One region of the Paenibacillus sp. SN-8-1 genome, then DNA from elsewhere that is predicted to be linked to it. Evidence: predicted binding sites of a transcription regulator. Region 1 holds the regulator's gene; each other region holds the start of a gene.
What was found. The regulator LexA, encoded in region 1, represses DNA repair genes until DNA is damaged. The targets are predictions, from matches to a motif close to CGAACATATGTTCG.
Positions count from the first base shown of each region.

Region 2: a site for LexA is predicted at 3,195-3,208, ahead of ACRRNK_RS16650 (YolD-like family protein). Genes of this name have one in related genera too.
Region 3: a site for LexA is predicted at 3,537-3,550, ahead of recA (recombinase RecA). Genes of this name have one in related genera too.

Region 1 is NZ_CP194782.1:2,109,108-2,114,960, reverse strand. Features, by position in the region: gene ACRRNK_RS09995 (FixH family protein) at 1-397, opposite strand, end outside; gene ACRRNK_RS09990 (HAD family hydrolase) at 394-1,200, opposite strand; gene ACRRNK_RS09985 (hypothetical protein) at 1,216-1,731, opposite strand; gene ACRRNK_RS09980 (aldo/keto reductase) at 1,762-2,754, opposite strand; gene ACRRNK_RS09975 (DUF896 domain-containing protein) at 2,843-3,016, opposite strand; gene ACRRNK_RS09970 (LysM peptidoglycan-binding domain-containing protein) at 3,141-3,386, opposite strand; gene lexA (transcriptional repressor LexA) at 3,693-4,319, shown strand; gene lepB (signal peptidase I) at 4,395-4,949, opposite strand; gene ACRRNK_RS09955 (hypothetical protein) at 5,045-5,233, opposite strand; gene ACRRNK_RS09950 (hypothetical protein) at 5,233-5,520, opposite strand; gene ACRRNK_RS09945 (nucleotidyltransferase family protein) at 5,661-5,853, shown strand, end outside.
Region 2 is NZ_CP194782.1:3,402,670-3,408,522, reverse strand. Features, by position in the region: gene ACRRNK_RS16675 (glycosyltransferase family 2 protein) at 18-995, shown strand; gene ACRRNK_RS16670 (GtrA family protein) at 992-1,402, shown strand; gene galU (UTP--glucose-1-phosphate uridylyltransferase GalU) at 1,409-2,275, shown strand; gene ACRRNK_RS16660 (GNAT family N-acetyltransferase) at 2,376-2,813, opposite strand; gene ACRRNK_RS16655 (hypothetical protein) at 2,844-3,074, opposite strand; gene ACRRNK_RS16650 (YolD-like family protein) at 3,261-3,593, shown strand; gene ACRRNK_RS16645 (DUF3889 domain-containing protein) at 3,666-3,989, shown strand; gene ACRRNK_RS16640 (hypothetical protein) at 4,085-4,492, opposite strand; gene ACRRNK_RS16635 (hypothetical protein) at 4,704-5,072, shown strand; gene ACRRNK_RS16630 (exo-alpha-sialidase) at 5,095-5,853, shown strand, end outside.
Region 3 is NZ_CP194782.1:2,861,443-2,867,295, forward strand. Features, by position in the region: gene rny (ribonuclease Y) at 1-1,169, opposite strand, end outside; gene ACRRNK_RS13590 (regulatory protein RecX) at 1,482-2,309, opposite strand; gene recA (recombinase RecA) at 2,388-3,449, opposite strand; gene ACRRNK_RS13600 (competence/damage-inducible protein A) at 3,725-4,993, opposite strand; gene pgsA (CDP-diacylglycerol--glycerol-3-phosphate 3-phosphatidyltransferase) at 5,050-5,643, opposite strand.

The sequences.
Region 1 (5,853 bases):
ATTTCACTTCAAATATGGCTGAAGGCATCGAGTGCTGACTATCGGCGGTAACGTGAGAAATCACATGATAGGAGCCCGCTTCATTAAAGGACTTAAGCATAACATACTTTCCGTCTCCCGCCGAGGTTACGTTAATTTTGCTGTGCTTGTCCGAGCCATCTTTCCAAATTTCAAAAGTAACCTCTTGTGCATCATCTACATTTGATCCAGCTTGGGTAACTTTCGCTTCGAATGATACTTTCTCATTCACCTTCGCACTTGTGGGAGCGACGGTTAGCTTAACCTCAATTGGCTTTGGCATCTCGTTCGCCTCATGATGGTTGTCATTCGCGCATCCTGAAAGCAGTAGAACTAAGCTGATTAACGCTGAAGCATACCTTAAGCGTCGTATTTTCAACTAGCTCTACCTCCTAGACTGTCAATAATTCCGTGTAATTCATATAAATGCTTGATCTCATAATCAGGAATGATTTCGTCTGTACGAGTTTTGCCATCGCGATTCACCCATACCGAATAAATACCCGCGCTTAACGCTCCTTTAATGTCCGTAGTCAGCTTGTCACCAACCATTAGAGCCTCGGAAGCCTGCACACCAAGCCGGGACAAAGCGTGCTCAAAAATACTTGGATCCGGCTTCCCTTTGCCAAATGAACCTGAAATAATAATTTCATTAAAGTAAGGGGCTAGCTCTGGTACTCCATCAAGCTTCTCCTGCTGAAGTGCCGGGCAACCATTCGTTAATAGCAAAAGCTTAACTTGTCCCTTAAGGTCGTTAAGTATTTGGAAAGTTTCTTCATAAATATGTGGACGTGCGCGACGTTCTGCACCAAATTGTTCAGCTAGCTGTCCGGCAAGTTCCTCATTATTGATACCAAGGGCACGCAGGCCCCGGTTCCATGATTCCTTACGATAGACTGGGGCAAGCTTCTCCATTGCACGGAACTCGGGCTGCTCGCCCGCTGTGAAATTCCCCCACAAACCTTCAAACGGATTAATCCCGATCATTTGGGTGAATGAAAATGTCTCGTATGATTCGTATAAAGCTCTTGCTTCCTTACGAACTGCTTCCTCCAGCTGTGAGGCATTTACCCCGGTAATCTCAGCTGCTGTCTTACATGTAAATTCAAAAGCTTCTGCTATACTGCGCTCATCCCATAACAGTGTATCATCTAGATCAAAACATACGGCCTTAATTGACATCGTGATTCCCCTTTATTAATGATTCTCGACTGTAATTTTGTTAAGCTTTCCAAATTCCTTCAAACGTTCACCCATCGCCTCTGTATTGAATCGGTTACGTGAACGAAGAAATGTCCACTTCTGTCCGTTTCCTTTAGGAACGATAGTGACTACACCCTGACTTAGAACGATCTTCTGAATACTATCTGCAGACAGCATCCGATCCCGGTTGAATTTGGAAGTGTACAGAGCACTCTTGCCAATTCTCAGGTACGGTTTCCTTATAAAGGTGATGACTCCAAGCAGGATATATAGCCCTATTGTAAGCCAGTATAAGAAGGAATTAATATCGCTGCCGCCCCCTATAAAGCCAAGTGAACCATACATCACCCCGAACAGAATGAGAAGCGCGGGTAGAACAATATTACGACCTCTGAAAGTCTCCCCTTCTCCACTCAGACCCAATTTACCAGGTTGAATTCCCTGTTTCTTTTGCTGTGCTAACAACCTTTGCTTATTTTTCTCAACTTGTTTCTCAAATGAACGTGCCATACTGCCACTTTCCTCCTCGGTTGTCTGCTGTTAAATCTGTCTTTTGAATTTGCGAATGAAGCGATCAGGGTACTCGTCTGGCAGACTGCTTACCTCATCAAGCAGACGTCGTTGTTCACCATCAAGCTCAAAATCTACAGCACCCATGTTCTCATCGAACTGTTCAAGCGTACTCGCTCCAAAGATTGGTGAGGTAATTCCCTTATGACCCATTAGCCAATTCAAGGCTACCTGTGAAGGAGTTCTATCGATCTCCTTAGAGATCTTGACCACTTGGTTAAGAATATCAAAATTCTTCTTCGTAGCCCGATATTCCCATGAGCTCTCGCCACCACTCACCGCACTCAGCCGCCCTTCAGATGGCTTTGGTCCCTCCTTGTACCTGTTCGTAAGAAACCCGCCTCCAAGAGGAGCCCATGGAATAATACCCACATTTTCTTCAAAACATAGTGACATCATTTCCCTGTCGGCCTCACGGTTAAGCAGACTATATTGCTGCTGAAGTGACACGTAACGGACCAAGCCCCTGGCTTCACTAACAGCCAGGCTTTTCATCAGCTGCCAGGATAAGTAATTCGAGCAGCCAATATAGCGAACCTTGCCTGAAGTGACCAGATCATCGAGTGCACGGAGCGTCTCCTCCACTGGGGTCGCTTGATCCCATACATGAATCTGATACAGATCAATGTAATCAGTTCCAAGTCGTCTGAGACTTGCCTCGATGCCGTCCATAATATGCTTACGGGAAGAACCTTGGCCGTTCACATGATCTGCGGTAGACATACGCACTTTGGAGGCTAGAATTACTTCAGACCTGCGTCCGCGAATACTCTTGCCCACTATTTCTTCTGACCGCCCGCCCGTGTAGACATCTGCGGTATCGATAAAATTCCCACCCTGATCAAGGAAGCGGTGAATCATTTCCTTTGAGTCTTTCTCATCGGTAGTTCCACCAAATGTCATAGTTCCTAAACAAAGACTTGATACAGCCAATCCGCTTTTACCCAGATAGGTATACTTCATGAAATATCCTCCTGTTCATTTAGGGATTCCCATTCATCTCGCAACAGTCAGATGATGATTATGTACTTCCGGCCCAAGGCCGGACGGCTTATTTATCTACAATTTCAATAGAATCCAATTGTTGACGGAAATTCCTGCGAATATTTTGCAAGTAGATTTCCCGCAGTTCTGCTCTTTCAAGCGTTTCTTCCTCAGTCAATCCTGATTCTTTATGTTTTCGCGCAAGCTCATTAATGCGCTGTACCAGGCTATCGATATCCATAAGTGACTCCTCCTTCAGTTAAGGCATTAACTCTTACTTTGACATGAGAAAAAGAGCTTGTCAAGGCACGTCAAATCCTTGAAAAGCTCTCGTAAGCTAACCTAATTCTATTATTGGTAATGAATTAATTTGAAGGGATCACAAGCACTTCACCAGCTTGTATTTCACTGGATACAAGTTGGTTCAATTCCTTAATATTTCGTACAACATCCCGAGTGTCTTGATCGTTGGTTTTGTTAGCCAAAGCGATGCTCCACAATGAATCACCAGGCTGTACAATGACCTGTGGAAGATCAGATGATCCGGCAAGACTGCTAGAAGAAGCAAATGCTGTGATCATCCCTGTGCAGGTTACGGCTATAAATATCACTAAGGCTGCAACTCTTACAAATATAGTATTGGAAATAAAGTCTTCTAGATTAAATTTATTTCGGCTAGGCTCAGCAGGAACTGATTCATGAATACTTTGGTATGTAGAATATCTCAACATTAACCCTCACTCCAAACGTTTGTTCTTGTTTTCTGAATACAATATAACACGAACACTTGTTTCGTTCAATAGTTTTTTAGAACAATTGTTCGCTTAATATTTGTATTCATTTAGAACTTATGTTTGTACGAACGGTAGTTCTATGTTATAATTTTTCCAAACGTTACTAAATGGGGTTGATATAATATGTCGAAAGTATCCAGTCGTCAGCAGGCGATTCTTGAATTTATAAGAAACGAAGTTAGAATGAAGGGTTACCCTCCTTCTGTAAGAGAGATTGGAGAAGCTGTCGGACTTGCTTCCAGTTCCACAGTGCATGGTCATTTGGACAGGCTCGAGAAGAAAGGCTTTATCCGGCGTGACCCTACCAAGCCACGGGCAATTGAACTACTGGGCCAGGAGGATTCTGACAATTACAATCTGTTCGCCCACACAGTTGCACGCGTACCTGTTGTCGGTAAAGTAACTGCCGGTGTACCTATTACAGCTACAGAGAATATTGAGGACTACTTCCCTCTCCCCAACCATTTCGTCGGTGATAAAGAGGTATTTATGCTTTCTGTTATGGGCGATAGTATGATTGAAGCAGGCATTCACAATGGTGACTTTGTTATCGTTCGTCAGCAGCAGACCGCTGATAATGGCGATATTGTCGTAGCCATGACCGAAGACGACGAGGCAACGGTGAAGACTTTTTATAAAGAAAGAGACCATATCCGCTTACAACCCGAGAACCCCACTTACGAACCGCTGCGTCTTAAGCATGTTACGATTCTTGGTAAAGTCGTCGGCTTATTCCGCGACATTCACTAATATTCGTTGTTATTTCCTTTCATGTAACCTCAAAGAAGAGGGTGCCAATTGGCACCCTCTTCTTGATACATGCTACTATTTAATCTCTTCTATCCCCATGATATGGTCGAATGGGATCGGCCCCAAAACTCTACTGTCTTCACTATTATTCCTGTTATCTCCTAGGACAAAAATGTGATTATCTGGAATTACCCATTTACTGTCCTGAGAAGGGTTCATTTTCTCTTTGATGTAGGGCTCTACCAAGGCCTCACCATTCCTGTATACTTGTTGATTTTTGATCTCAATCACATCGCCCGGCTTCCCGATCACCCGCTTAATATAGAATGTGCGATCATTACTTGCACCACGTATGAGCTGAATCAAAGGCTGCTCCACAATATTGTCCCAAAAAGAACGCTCCCGATTCACTCTACTGTCAACAACAACGATATCACCATAAGCTGGCATGTGTGAGAATGTTCGGGCAAGCTTGGAGGTGTAGACTCTTTGATCATCCTGCAGGGTCGGCTCCATCGACTGACCGACAACCTTATAGGGCTGAAATACAAAGATACCAATAAAAAGACTTAGAACAAATGCGATGGCCACAGCGGGAATGTAACTAGTTATAGTTTTCAACAGCTTCATACTAATGAGCATCCTCCCTTTGACTTGTTAAGGGAAGTATATCATTTCCAGTATTTACAACACAAATTTCTCCTGTTCGCCCTTCTATACCCTAACTATTTGTCATTACGATTCCGGTAAGTTAAATGCTTAGCAAAATGATTCTTCCTTATCTCTGATTGAATCTCGCGTGATAGGCTTCTGTAGCGTTCGATGGATACTGTAATTCGTCGTGAGGCTTGATTCAAATCCGCCTCCTTACTTCGTTGTCGCTGCAATATTAATTCAATCCATTTGAACCACATCAAGAGTCACTCTCCTCTGCCTTTTCTACTTTCTTGATGCTCTTAAAAACATCCAGTACCGGTTCCCACAATTCTTCTCGTTCTTTATCCAGGATCGCCTGCAGCCGATCCCGATCCTCCTCTGCTTTATCTAGCAATCTCCTTGGTACCAAATCTCCATTAATAATCATTCTTACGAGGACGATCAAAATCATAAGCAGGATAAAGGTAAGCAGAACCGCCAAACCATATTTCTCAGCGAGCGGCAGAAGCTTCTCAATGGTCGATAGCTCACTGGATTCCATCATCCTTCCTCCTGTTCGTCAAAGTTATACTACAATGTATGCCTCTAATAGAGTGTGAGAGATGGTCAGATTCTACTATTTCCAAAATATTGATTGTTGTTTATAATAGTTAGAACATAGGTTCTATTCCAAGGAGGTATTCAATGATATTACGTACCGAAGCGGATATTATACAGCTTGTAGAACAAGATAACTGGATGATGGGCCTTTTACACGCAGCAGCTCAATTGCATTTACCTGACTGGTGGATCTGTGCTGGCGCAGTCCGTGCGAAAGTATGGGATGTACTACACGGTTATCATGAACGCACTCCTCTCGCTGACATAGATGTAATTT
Region 2 (5,853 bases), 1.3 Mb from region 1:
AGGAGGGAGTAGACTGTATGAGCGTGCAAGCGAAGTATTCAATTATTATTCCGATGTATAACGAAGAAGCCGTTATTCAGGAGACGTATAGACGTTTAAAAAAAGTAATGGGCACATTACAAGACTCCTATGAATTAATATTCGTGAATGATGGCAGCAGGGATCAGAGTGCCGATATTATCAAGGACTACAGCTGCTGGGACGACACCGTCAAGCTGATTGACTTCTCCCGGAATTTCGGACATCAGATTGCGATTACAGCAGGTATGGATTATGCCTCAGGAGAAGCTGTGATTATTATTGATGCCGATCTTCAGGACCCTCCCGAACTGATTCTATCGATGATTGATAAATGGAAGGAAGGCTTTGAGGTTGTCTATGCAAAGCGCATTAAGCGGAACGGGGAGACGCTCTTCAAGAAGTGGTCTGCCAGCATGTTCTACCGGGTTCTTCGGGCTTCTACCGATATTAATATCCCTGTAGACACAGGAGATTTCCGGTTGATGGACCGCAAGGTTGTAGAGCAAATGAAACGCCTGCCTGAGAAGAACCGGTTCGTCCGCGGATTGGTCAGCTGGGTAGGCTTCCGCCAGACCGCGGTGGAGTATGAAAGGGACGAACGCCTTGCCGGGGAGACCAAGTATCCCCTCAAACGGATGATTAAGCTGTCTTTGGATGGAATCATGTCCTTCTCTTATAAGCCGCTGAAGCTTGCGGGTTATGCGGGAATCACTCTGTCCATCCTCGGTTTCATCTATCTGCTGTATGTTCTGTATCTGGCATTGTTCACGGGGGCCACCAGTAAAGGCTGGCCCTCCCTCATCGGGATCATGCTGCTGTTCGACGGGTTTGTACTGATCATGCTTGGGGTACTCGGCGAATATATCGGCCGGATCTATGATGAGACCAAGGGGCGGCCGCTCTATATTGTGAATGAAGTGCACGGGATTCAGCAGGAGGAGCAGCTTCCTGAGAAGCGCACAATTCAGGCATGAACAGCAAGATAACCCGGCTGATTCAATTCGGGCTTGTGGGACTTATAAATACCGGAATTGATCTGGGCGTGTTCACACTGCTCATCATGGGTAACATCCCCGTCATTCCCGCCCAGATCGTATCCTACGGCTGTGGCGTATTGAACAGCTATATTCTGAACAGCAGATGGACTTTTCGTAAGGAGCGCACACAGAAAAGGAAAAATGAGCTTCTTCGATTTATTCTGGTGAATCTTGCGGCGTTAACGGTATCTTCGTTACTGCTCAAGGTGCTGTATGCCAGCACGGGAGCGAATCTCACTCTCTGTAAGCTGGCTGCCACGGCAGTAAGTATCCTTGTTAATTATGCGGGAAGCCGCTATCTGGTGTTCGGACAACAGACTAGAGACAAAGTAGAACAGGAGTGAACCCATATGAAAGTCAGAAAAGCTGTAATTCCCGCTGCCGGGCTAGGCACTCGTTTCTTACCGGCAACCAAAGCACAACCCAAGGAAATGCTGCCGATCGTTGATAAGCCAGCGATTCAATATATTGTAGAGGAAGCGGTGCAATCCGGAATTGAGAGCATCATTATCGTAACCGGCCGCAACAAGAAATCAATAGAGGACCACTTCGATAAGTCCGTGGAACTTGAACGCATTCTGAAGGAGAAGGGCAAGCAGGACCTGCTCCTTGAGGTTCAGGCAATTAGTGAGCTCGCTGGGATTCATTATATCCGGCAAAAGGAACCGCTGGGCCTCGGCCATGCCATCCTCTGCGCCCAGCAATTTATCGGAGATGAACCGTTCGCCGTTCTGCTTGGCGATGATATTATGGTCTCCGAGCCCCCGGCTCTCAAACAGCTGATCTGCGTATTCGAAGAGACAGGAAAGCCTGTGGTCGGCGTGAAGCCCGTCCCGCTATCTGATGTAAGCAAATACGGAATTATTGATTCCTCTTCGGCAGAAAATGGACTGTATAAGGTGAATGGACTTGTGGAGAAGCCTTCTCCCGAGCAGACGCCCTCCCAAATGGCCGTTATGGGCCGCTACATCCTTCAGCCTTCGATCTTCTCCGTGCTGGAGCAGATAGACCGGGGAGCGGGCGGAGAATACCAGCTTACAGATGCTCTGCACAAGATCTGCGGCACGGAAGAGCTGCTTGCCCTGGAACTCGCCGGAAAGAGATATGATATTGGCGACAAATTCGGCTACATTCAAGCGACCCTGGAGATTGGGCTTAGCCAGGAGGAATTATATCCACTGCTCATGCCTTATTTGAAGCAGCTTGTTAATCTGTAATGTTATTGGAGAATGCCGGTATCTACAATTTCAACCTCTACCTTGGGATGAAATTGTACTTTCCGGTATATTTCTCCGTTGTATCCTCAAATAATCCATCTTATTTGTGCCACTTCATAAGATACTCCTTCTCCCCGGTGGAACTGTCTACTTCTTCATAATCAATAACGAAATTGTGTGCAAGGTAAAAGCGTAGTGCAGTCTCGTTTTTCTGATAGACCTTCAACGTCAAGCTGTTCCTAAGCTGCTTGGCCTTGTTAAGCAGTTCTGAACCGAGTCCTTTGCCCTGATCATTGGGATCGATAAATATAGCGGCGAGGTAATTATCGACGAGGGAGATGAATCCTGCGATCCTCTGAAGTTCCTCGATTTCAATAATATAGTTCTCGGACATGGGGAGCCATTTGTGCTCCATATCTGGAAGGCCGGATTCCCAATATTTCTGATCCACAAAAGAATGAGCCGTCAATGTGGCATTAAGCCAAATACGTGTCAATGTCTTAAACTCTGTCTTCTCCGCTAAACGAATCTTAGGCATGCTTGTTCTATTATCCTCCAAGTCTGCTTGTTATTTCAGCCGGAACAAGTTCCTCTTGAATTTCCCAAGCCGGGTCTGGCTTAAATCTATGCCCTTCACTGTTAGTACGTTAATTACTATGCTTAAGACTGTTAGCGCGGCAAATAATCCTATAACTATCCCTTTACTAAAATCAGATAGGGTAGGGCTCTGCAGCACAGTAGGCAGCAGGGTTAACAGCAGAGCGGGAATGATCAGAACAAACGGGATCCTTCTTTTCATGATAATAACCTCCTTGATTCGGATGTTGAATGTGACGAATATATTCTTGCCCAGCCTCTTCAATTCCTGCTGAAAGGATTTTATTTACATTGATTTAAATTCAGGAAATTGGATATAATACAAACAAATGTTCGCATATAATAATTATGAAGGTACCTGGATTATATGAGACGGGAGGACAGGGTTATGGCAGGAAAGCTGGAAGCGAATGGATTGTGGGAATCGTCAAGAATGATGCTGCCGGAGCACAAAGAAGCGATTATCCGGGCAGGACGCGAGCGGGATCGCCGAATAAAGCCGATTATAGATGCCCAAGAGCTGGAGCTGATTGAGCGCGCCCTGAGTGAATCGCTCAGAGGCCGCGCAGCGGTCACGGTTAGGCTGTGGGGTGAATATGAAGATACGGAGCTGCGGGGTGTCGTCACTTCTATTCATACCCACAGCCGTGAGATTAAGCTGCAGCTGGGTGATGATTGGCAATGGATCAAGATCAGGGACATTATCGGAGCTTATAGGTAGCGGCCTATCTGCATAATTTGAACTCCTCTTTTGAATAATAAGGCTTAAATTCCAAAGACAGGAGTGAATCTCATGCAAGCTGCAAGAAGATGGGTGATTACATTATTCACAGCTCTAGTTATAAGTATGCTGGGTGCGGGAAGTTTGGCCATGGCAGAACCTTCCTACGCCGAGTGGGGCAGAGTTGCCGTCCTGGAGACGAAGAAGAAGTATGATGCCGACATTACCGACTATAAGCATGTCGGCCGGAAGACGATTAGAGATCATATCTATGAGGAGCAGTTCAAGTTAATTGTGAAGAAGCCATCCAAGGAATTTGGTGTCTATGTGAGTGTACAATTCAATGAAGATACGGGAGAACTGCTGGATATCAAATACAAGGAAGCTGCTGAATAAGGATAACAAGATATAATGCTGACAAGCCGGAGCCCACAGAGGGGGCTCCGGCTTTTATAGTGAGCAGGTGTTCATCAATAAACTTACGAATGCAATTAAGCCAAAGAGGTCCCTGAGAATACAGTAGGTCCGACAACGCTCGCCCTGTTAAAGGAGACGTTGTTCGTGATGGCAGCTTGAAGTGTATAAGAGTGATAGCCGGTAGGAGCATTGACATCTACGAACGAGAAATTAATCGTCTCCAAGGCATTTATGGTGAATATCGTTGTTTGGGTATTGGCAATTTCCGTTACATCACGAATCAGCGAAATGAGTACGGTAGGGCTTCCGGCAGTCGCCTGTAAACCCAAGCTCACGTGAAGCTCAACAGAGCCGCCGGTACTGGTAAGCAGGCCGAAATTGGCCAGGGTGTTAGCGCTTGGGATAGACACTAGCGGAACATTAGTAGACTGGGTAAAGCTGTTGGGAATACTTCGGCCAAAGTCAATAATAGAGAGAGTCATATCAATCACCTCCGTGGGGTTGGAATATACTACACAGGTAACATATGTTTGATTTCTATTTATTCTTGTATATCAGCCATGTTGGTGTGATAGAATCGCGAAATAATTGCCATTTAGCCTGTTCGACATACAGTCATTCGCATAATTTAAATAGAGGGTTCTATAGATTTTAATAAAAGAAGCCAAAGAACGCAGGAGGGGAGAATGGGAGATGCCCTACACAACCGGAGCCATATACAATCCTTCAACGGGCTCAACCGCGGCTGGTCAAATTCTAGTGATTTGTACTAATGACTCCATTAATCTGACGGCAAATATTGAACTTGAGGTATTCCAATGGGGGATTGCCGATGGGCCGCGGACGCCGCTGGGACATAACTTAATTGCCTTGTCGCCGCAGGCTATCCAGAGTTTCAGTTATCCAATCAACGCAGGTGGGTTTTATGAAGTACAGATGGATTATTTCAGCGCAACAAGTGCAGTGATTCATGTATTTGGTCTCGATGCTGTAGGCAGTGTTGTGCAGAGAGTTCTGCAGGCTGAAATGAGCCAAATTGACAGATTGACAAATCTCCCTTAAGAGAGAAAGGAGATGAAGATGATTGCCAGTTGTAAATATAACGGGGGCGTTACCGGGGAATCATTTCGAGCCCTCGATAGCTGTTAATTCGGTCTTATCCAATTTCATGTGCGTAGTATATGTGGATGACAGCTTGGGAACGGCACGAATTGGTGTATCTATTTCGTCGGACGGGGGCCAGACCTGGAGCAGCAGCATTCTCCCCCAGCCGAGTGGTTATGAGAGCGCGGAGGCTCCGACCGTGGATTATACTTTTCCCAATACGTTCATTGTCGCTGCTCATGTATATAATGGATTCAATGACGGGACTATTGTTAGTTACACTTCATTCAATAACGGGGCGGATTTCAATCCACCAGTCATTGTGCAGCGTGGGTATGGGGTAATTATCCATAACGATGAGCCCTTTATAGCCGTAGATCGTTCACCGGGCAGCCCATATCGGGGAAATGCCTACGTCAGCTACACACCGCTCTTCAACTTCTCGGCGATCTTCTTCCAGCGGTCCCTGAATGAGGGAGCAAGCTGGGAGACACCTCAGCGGCTCAGCGACCCAAGAGGATTCCATGATCGAGCAGCTATTGCGGTAGGCTTATCTGGAGAGGTATATTCCGGATATGTCTTGACAGGACCGGTGAATCCTGAAGCCAACCTTCGCATTTCCTATGATGGAGGAGCCTCATTCACCCCGCAAATTGTGCGTGAGTCCATTCTGATCTCATCCGTAGTTCCTGTGCCATCGCCTCTTCCCGTAGTTGGTTATGGCTTCCGAGTCCAGACG
Region 3 (5,853 bases), 750 kb from region 1:
GGATGCTCCTTGTATTTCTTCGCGAGCTCTACGCCAATTTCAACATGAGAGCCTTCCACTTCATGATCAAGCGCTTTACCAATATCATGCAAAAGTCCGGCACGTTTCGCGAGTACGATATCTTCTCCAAGTTCTCCAGCCATAAGCCCGGTAAGATAAGCCACTTCCATCGAATGCTTCAGAACATTCTGACCGTAGCTTGTCCGGAACTTCAGGCGACCGAGAATCTTAATCAGATCCGGATGGAGGGCGTGTACACCCACCTCGAATGTAGCTTGTTCCCCGTACTCACGGATACGTTCATCCACTTCTCTGCGTGATTTCTCAACCATTTCTTCAATTCTGGCAGGGTGAATCCGGCCATCTGCCACCAATTTCTCGAGTGCAGTTCTTGCAATTTCACGGCGAATAGGATCGAAACCTGACAGAATAACCGCTTCCGGCGTATCGTCGATGATCAGATCTATACCTGTAAGCGTCTCAAGAGCACGGATGTTACGTCCCTCTCGTCCGATAATCCGTCCTTTCATTTCCTCGTTCGGCAGCGTTACCACAGACACGGTAGTCTCGGCCACGTGATCAGCAGCACAGCGCTGAATCGCCAAGGTAATGATTTCTCTGGATTTCTTATCCGCTTCCTCTTTAGCCTGCTGTTCGATATCTTTGATCAGTTGAGCCGATTCGTGTCTTACTTCCTGTTCTACGTTTGTCAGAATAATGCTTCGCGCATCTTCCATAGTCAGGTTGGAAATACGTTCAAGCTCGGAGACCTGGTTTTTGTAAATTAAATCGATTTGCTGTTGAGTTTCCTCAATTCGTTTCTCTTTGTTGGCCACTTGCTCTTCTTTGCGTTCCAGTGATTCTAATTTTTTATCCAGCGACTCTTCTTTTTGCAACAGACGTCTTTCCTGCCGTTGGGTTTCATTCCGACGTTCACGAATGTCTTTATCAGCTTCGGCTCTTAGCTTATGAATCTCATCCTTCGCTTCGAGAACCGTTTCTTTCTTCAGTGCCTCTGCATCTTTCTTCGCATTATCCAGGATTTGACTGGCAGCATGTTCAGCACTGGAAATTTTAGCTTCAGCAAGAGATTTGCGAATAAAATATCCGATCACGAACCCAAAGAATAGTGCGGCTACAACGAGAATAATCGAAATCCAAGGTTCCATTTCTGTTCACCTCCTCGTTGATTAGTCCAAGGTATTCCCTGGGATGTGTGCAGTTGTCAATAATGTTACATCCATCATCATACAAATAAAACGATGTACACATGCCAATTCAGTAAGCTGCTCAAGTAGATTCTGCGAAAGTACACAGAAATTGACAGGCAGTATACCTTCATAGTTGGTGATAAGAATCTAAATATAGAAGTCGCATTCTTTGGAAGGAAAAAGGGACTCTATCGATACAGATTCAAGTTCATTTTATTATTTGATGAAAGAAATTGTCAAGCATATGACCGTGTTCTCTCTACAAGTGGTTCAATCAAATTCAGCATAGTCCATTTCACCATCTATGGAGTCCTGTTGTTCCTGTACTAAGGATCGGAGGACTCGCGACACAAGCAAGCCAGGGAAGCCGCGTCTCATCAGATAAGACCCTGTCTTGCGCTTTCTGTCCATTATCTCTCCGCTGGTCTGACGCCACTTCTTCGCGCCCATATCTAATGCGCTACGGAATTCCTCTTCCTCTGATACACTCCCAAGTGCTTCCTCAATCAGAGGCTTAGAAACGCCCTTCTGACGCAGTTCCTGTCTAACCCACATCTTACCCTTACCCCGGTTCTTAATACGCTGGCCAGCCCATTCCTGAGCGTACAATGCATCGTTAACAAGCCCTTCTTTCTCAAGTCTTGCAACAGTCTCTATTATAACCTGATCTTCCCTGCCTTTTTCCTTCAAGCGATGAGATATTTCCCGGGTAGTTCGGGGCTTACGGCCCAGGTAATTCAAGGCATCAACATAAGCCTGCTGCTTCTCATCAGCGGCTATGATTTCAAGCAGATCCGACTTGGTAAATGAATTCCCCTTAATCATCCTATACTTGATCATTACATCTTCATGAACTTGAACATGATGCGGGCCAAAATGAATGAGGTATCGAAACTTTGGCCGCTTCAGACTTTCCACAGCAGTAATGCTTAAAGCCTCATCTTCTGGAAAATCCGCCAAGCCGTCAAAATCTTCTTCATCCTGCTCGTACTGTTCCGAAATATCGTAAATTCCCCGCTCCTGTAGCTGCTTATTCGATCGCGAACTTACATACTTCTCCCGTCCATTTGAAGTTTTTCTATACTTTCCCTCATCCATTGTAATATTCTCCGCTATATAATAAGAAGACGCTCCGTCTCCGGTAAACACCTTCGATAGAGCGCCACACTAAATTATTTATTCATCTGCAAAAAGAGCAAGCTCTTCTTTGCTTTCTTCTTCAATTTCACTTGCAGAAGCTGCTGGGACAACAGTAGTCAAATTGCTGGCTTCGCGAATCTTATTCTCAATAACATCCGCAACTTCCGGGTGCTCTTTAAGAAACTGCTTCGCATTCTCACGTCCTTGCCCCAAACGCTCACCAGAGAATGAATACCAAGCGCCACTCTTATCAACAATATCCTGCTCAACTCCGATATCAATCAGACTTCCTTCCTTGGAAATCCCTTCACCATACATGATATCAATCTCAGCCTGTTTGAATGGAGGAGCCACTTTGTTCTTAACTACCTTGATTCTTGTACGGTTACCTACCATATCGTTACCCATTTTGATAGTTTCGATACGACGTACATCCAGTCGAACAGTTGAATAGAACTTCAATGCCCGGCCACCAGGTGTAGTCTCGGGATTACCGAACATAACTCCCACTTTCTCGCGCAGCTGGTTAATGAAAATCGCAATCGTCTTGGATTTGCTGATTGCCCCGGACAACTTACGCAAGGCTTGGGACATCAATCTTGCTTGAAGGCCCACATGGGAATCTCCCATCTCGCCTTCAATTTCCGCTTTAGGAACAAGAGCGGCAACAGAGTCAATAACGATAATATCTACAGCTCCACTGCGAACCAGTGCTTCCGCAATCTCCAAAGCTTGTTCGCCCGTATCCGGCTGGGACAGAAGCAATTCATCAATGTTAACACCAAGCTTACCCGCATAAGATGGGTCAAGCGCATGCTCTGCATCAATAAATGCAGCTTGTCCGCCTACCTTCTGTACCTCAGCTATGGCGTGTAATGCAACAGTTGTCTTACCGGAAGATTCCGGTCCATATACTTCAATAATACGGCCACGGGGTAATCCGCCAGTACCAAGAGCTATATCCAATGCTATAGAACCACTGGGAACAATTTCCACCTGCATATGAGTGGATTCCCCAAGCTTCATAATTGATCCTTTACCGAACTGCTTTTCTATTTGACGAAGCGCCATATCCAGCGCTGCACGACGATCTGACATTAGCTCACATCCTTCAAAATGATAAATACAGGAAAGCCTTACATTTATAATTGTACCTTGTTTAGAAGCGTTTGCCAAGCATTTTTTAGAACATACATTCGTTTTTTTCTGAGCGGACACCTCTCTTCTGCGGTGCCGCGATTTCCAAATATTAACACAAAAGAACCGCAGCAACACTTTAGTTTGCTACGGTTCTTCCGTCTCTTAATTATACCTTAGTATATTCCCAGCTGCAAGTTTAGCATTTGGCGCTAGAGTTCTACGGGCTAAATACACTATTCATGTTGTGACCGCAATTCCTTAAGGCGTAGCCAAAGTCGATAAAGAATGGCTTTGGCAGATCTAAGACGAATCGTCTCACGATTGCCTTTAAGATTCAATTCAAACGAGCTGGTTGCTCCATTCCGCTCAGAAATCCCGATATATACGAGGCCAACCGGTTTCCTTTCTGAGTATGCTGGGCCTGCCACACCTGTAATAGACAATCCGAAGTCCGTGTCCGTAATAATACGAACCTGTTCAGCCAATACTTCAGCTGTTTCCTTGCTAACGGCTCCCGGTGCCTCTTCTCCTTCAAGAAGATGCGCAGGTACATTTAAGAGCTTTTTCTTCATTTCATTGGAGTAACATACAAGTCCGCCCATGAATACTGTAGCACTTCCGGGAATAGATGTGATCCCCTGCATTAATAGTCCGCCAGTACAGCTTTCGGCAGCACTGACCGTTAAGTTCATCTCGGTCATCATTTCCACAATAACCTGTTCAATAGGTACGTCCCGATTAGCGTATAAGTAATCAGATAAACGCTGCTCAATAACCTTCTCCATGCCATCAAGCTTAGCAAGGGCTTCGCTTTCAAGCGGAGCCTTGGTAGACAGCCGGATTGTCACTTCACTTTCCTTGGCATAAGGAGCAATAGTCAAATCACTCTGCGATTCAATTAAATCCAGCAGCTTCGTCTCCAGTGCGGATTCCCCGATTCCAGCAAACTTCAGCATTTTGGAGTAGAGCGGTGTTTCTCCTGTGAGCACATGACTCATAATCCATGGCTTAGCCTGGTTCTCGAACATCGGCATCAGCTCTTTAGGCGGACCAGGCAGGACGATATAATGCTTTTCCCCTTGGGTGATTGCATTACCCACAGCGAGTCCTGTCTCATTGGGCAGTGGAGTTCCGCCATCGATCGCCAAGGCCTGACGCCGGTTGTTCTCCGTCATTGGCTGCTCCCGATCCTTAAAGAAACGGTCAATGTTATCCATCGCTTGGCGGTCGATATGGAGCTCACGTCCAAGACTTGCTGCCAAAGCTTCTTTCGTGAGATCGTCCTGAGTAGGCCCAATGCCGCCTGAGAAAATAATTAGATCAGCCCGCTCCTCCGCTATCTTGATTGCCTGCTGGAGCCGTATCAGATTATCTCCGACCACAGTTTGAAAATAAACATCGATTCCAAGTGCTGCTAATTCCACTGATAAATAGCGGGCATTTGTATTTACAATTTGACCAAGCAAAAGCTCTGTCCCTACGGCAATAATTTCAGCTTTCATTTGCTATCACAACTCCCTCGTTAAGAAGGGCAAATGGCATCCTCTTCTAGTAAAATTCAAACTTTGGAGAAAGAAAGTATGTTCTTGTTCTTAATGAAATAGTCAATTCCAGAGTAAATCGTAATCAGAGCCGCAACCCAAATCGCAATATCGTCAAAGGGGAACTGTACCCAGGCAAAGGGAAAATTATTCAAAAGCAGGGCTGAGATTGCAACAATTTGAGTGATTGTTTTAATTTTACCCCATTTACTGGCCGCAATAACAGAACCCTCAAGCAGGGCTACCTCACGTAATCCGGTTACAGCAAATTCACGGCTGATGATAACAACAGCAATCCATGCATCACATTTGCCTAGTGCAACAAGAGAGACCAGCACCGCAGCGACCAGGAGCTTATCTGCCAATGGATCCAGCAATTTCCCCAAATTAGTCACCATGTTATTTTTGCGTGCTAGATAGCCATCAATCCCGTCCGTACTAGCTGCAATAATAAACAGTAGAGCTCCAATCAAATGATTGAGCGGAAGCGTGTAGGTTCCCCAAGTCAAAGGATATGACCACCAGTCCATGTTCAGGTTCACAAGCAGGAACACCAACATTACCGGAATCATAAATATGCGGGCTAATGTAATTCGGTTGGGCAAATTCATCGAACACCCTCCCCTGACAAATCATGAATAGAATATGTAAAAAAATGAACTAAATTATACTGCTTAAGAACTATGACGTAATCGTTAGCTGTCATCTTGTACCCCCAGTGATCTGCTGCCGTTCCCCGTTTTATCCCTACAAGTATAATATACGGCTTATACCGTGTCAAAATGAAGCAAGGTCTCGATAGATATGCATTTCGGAGCATA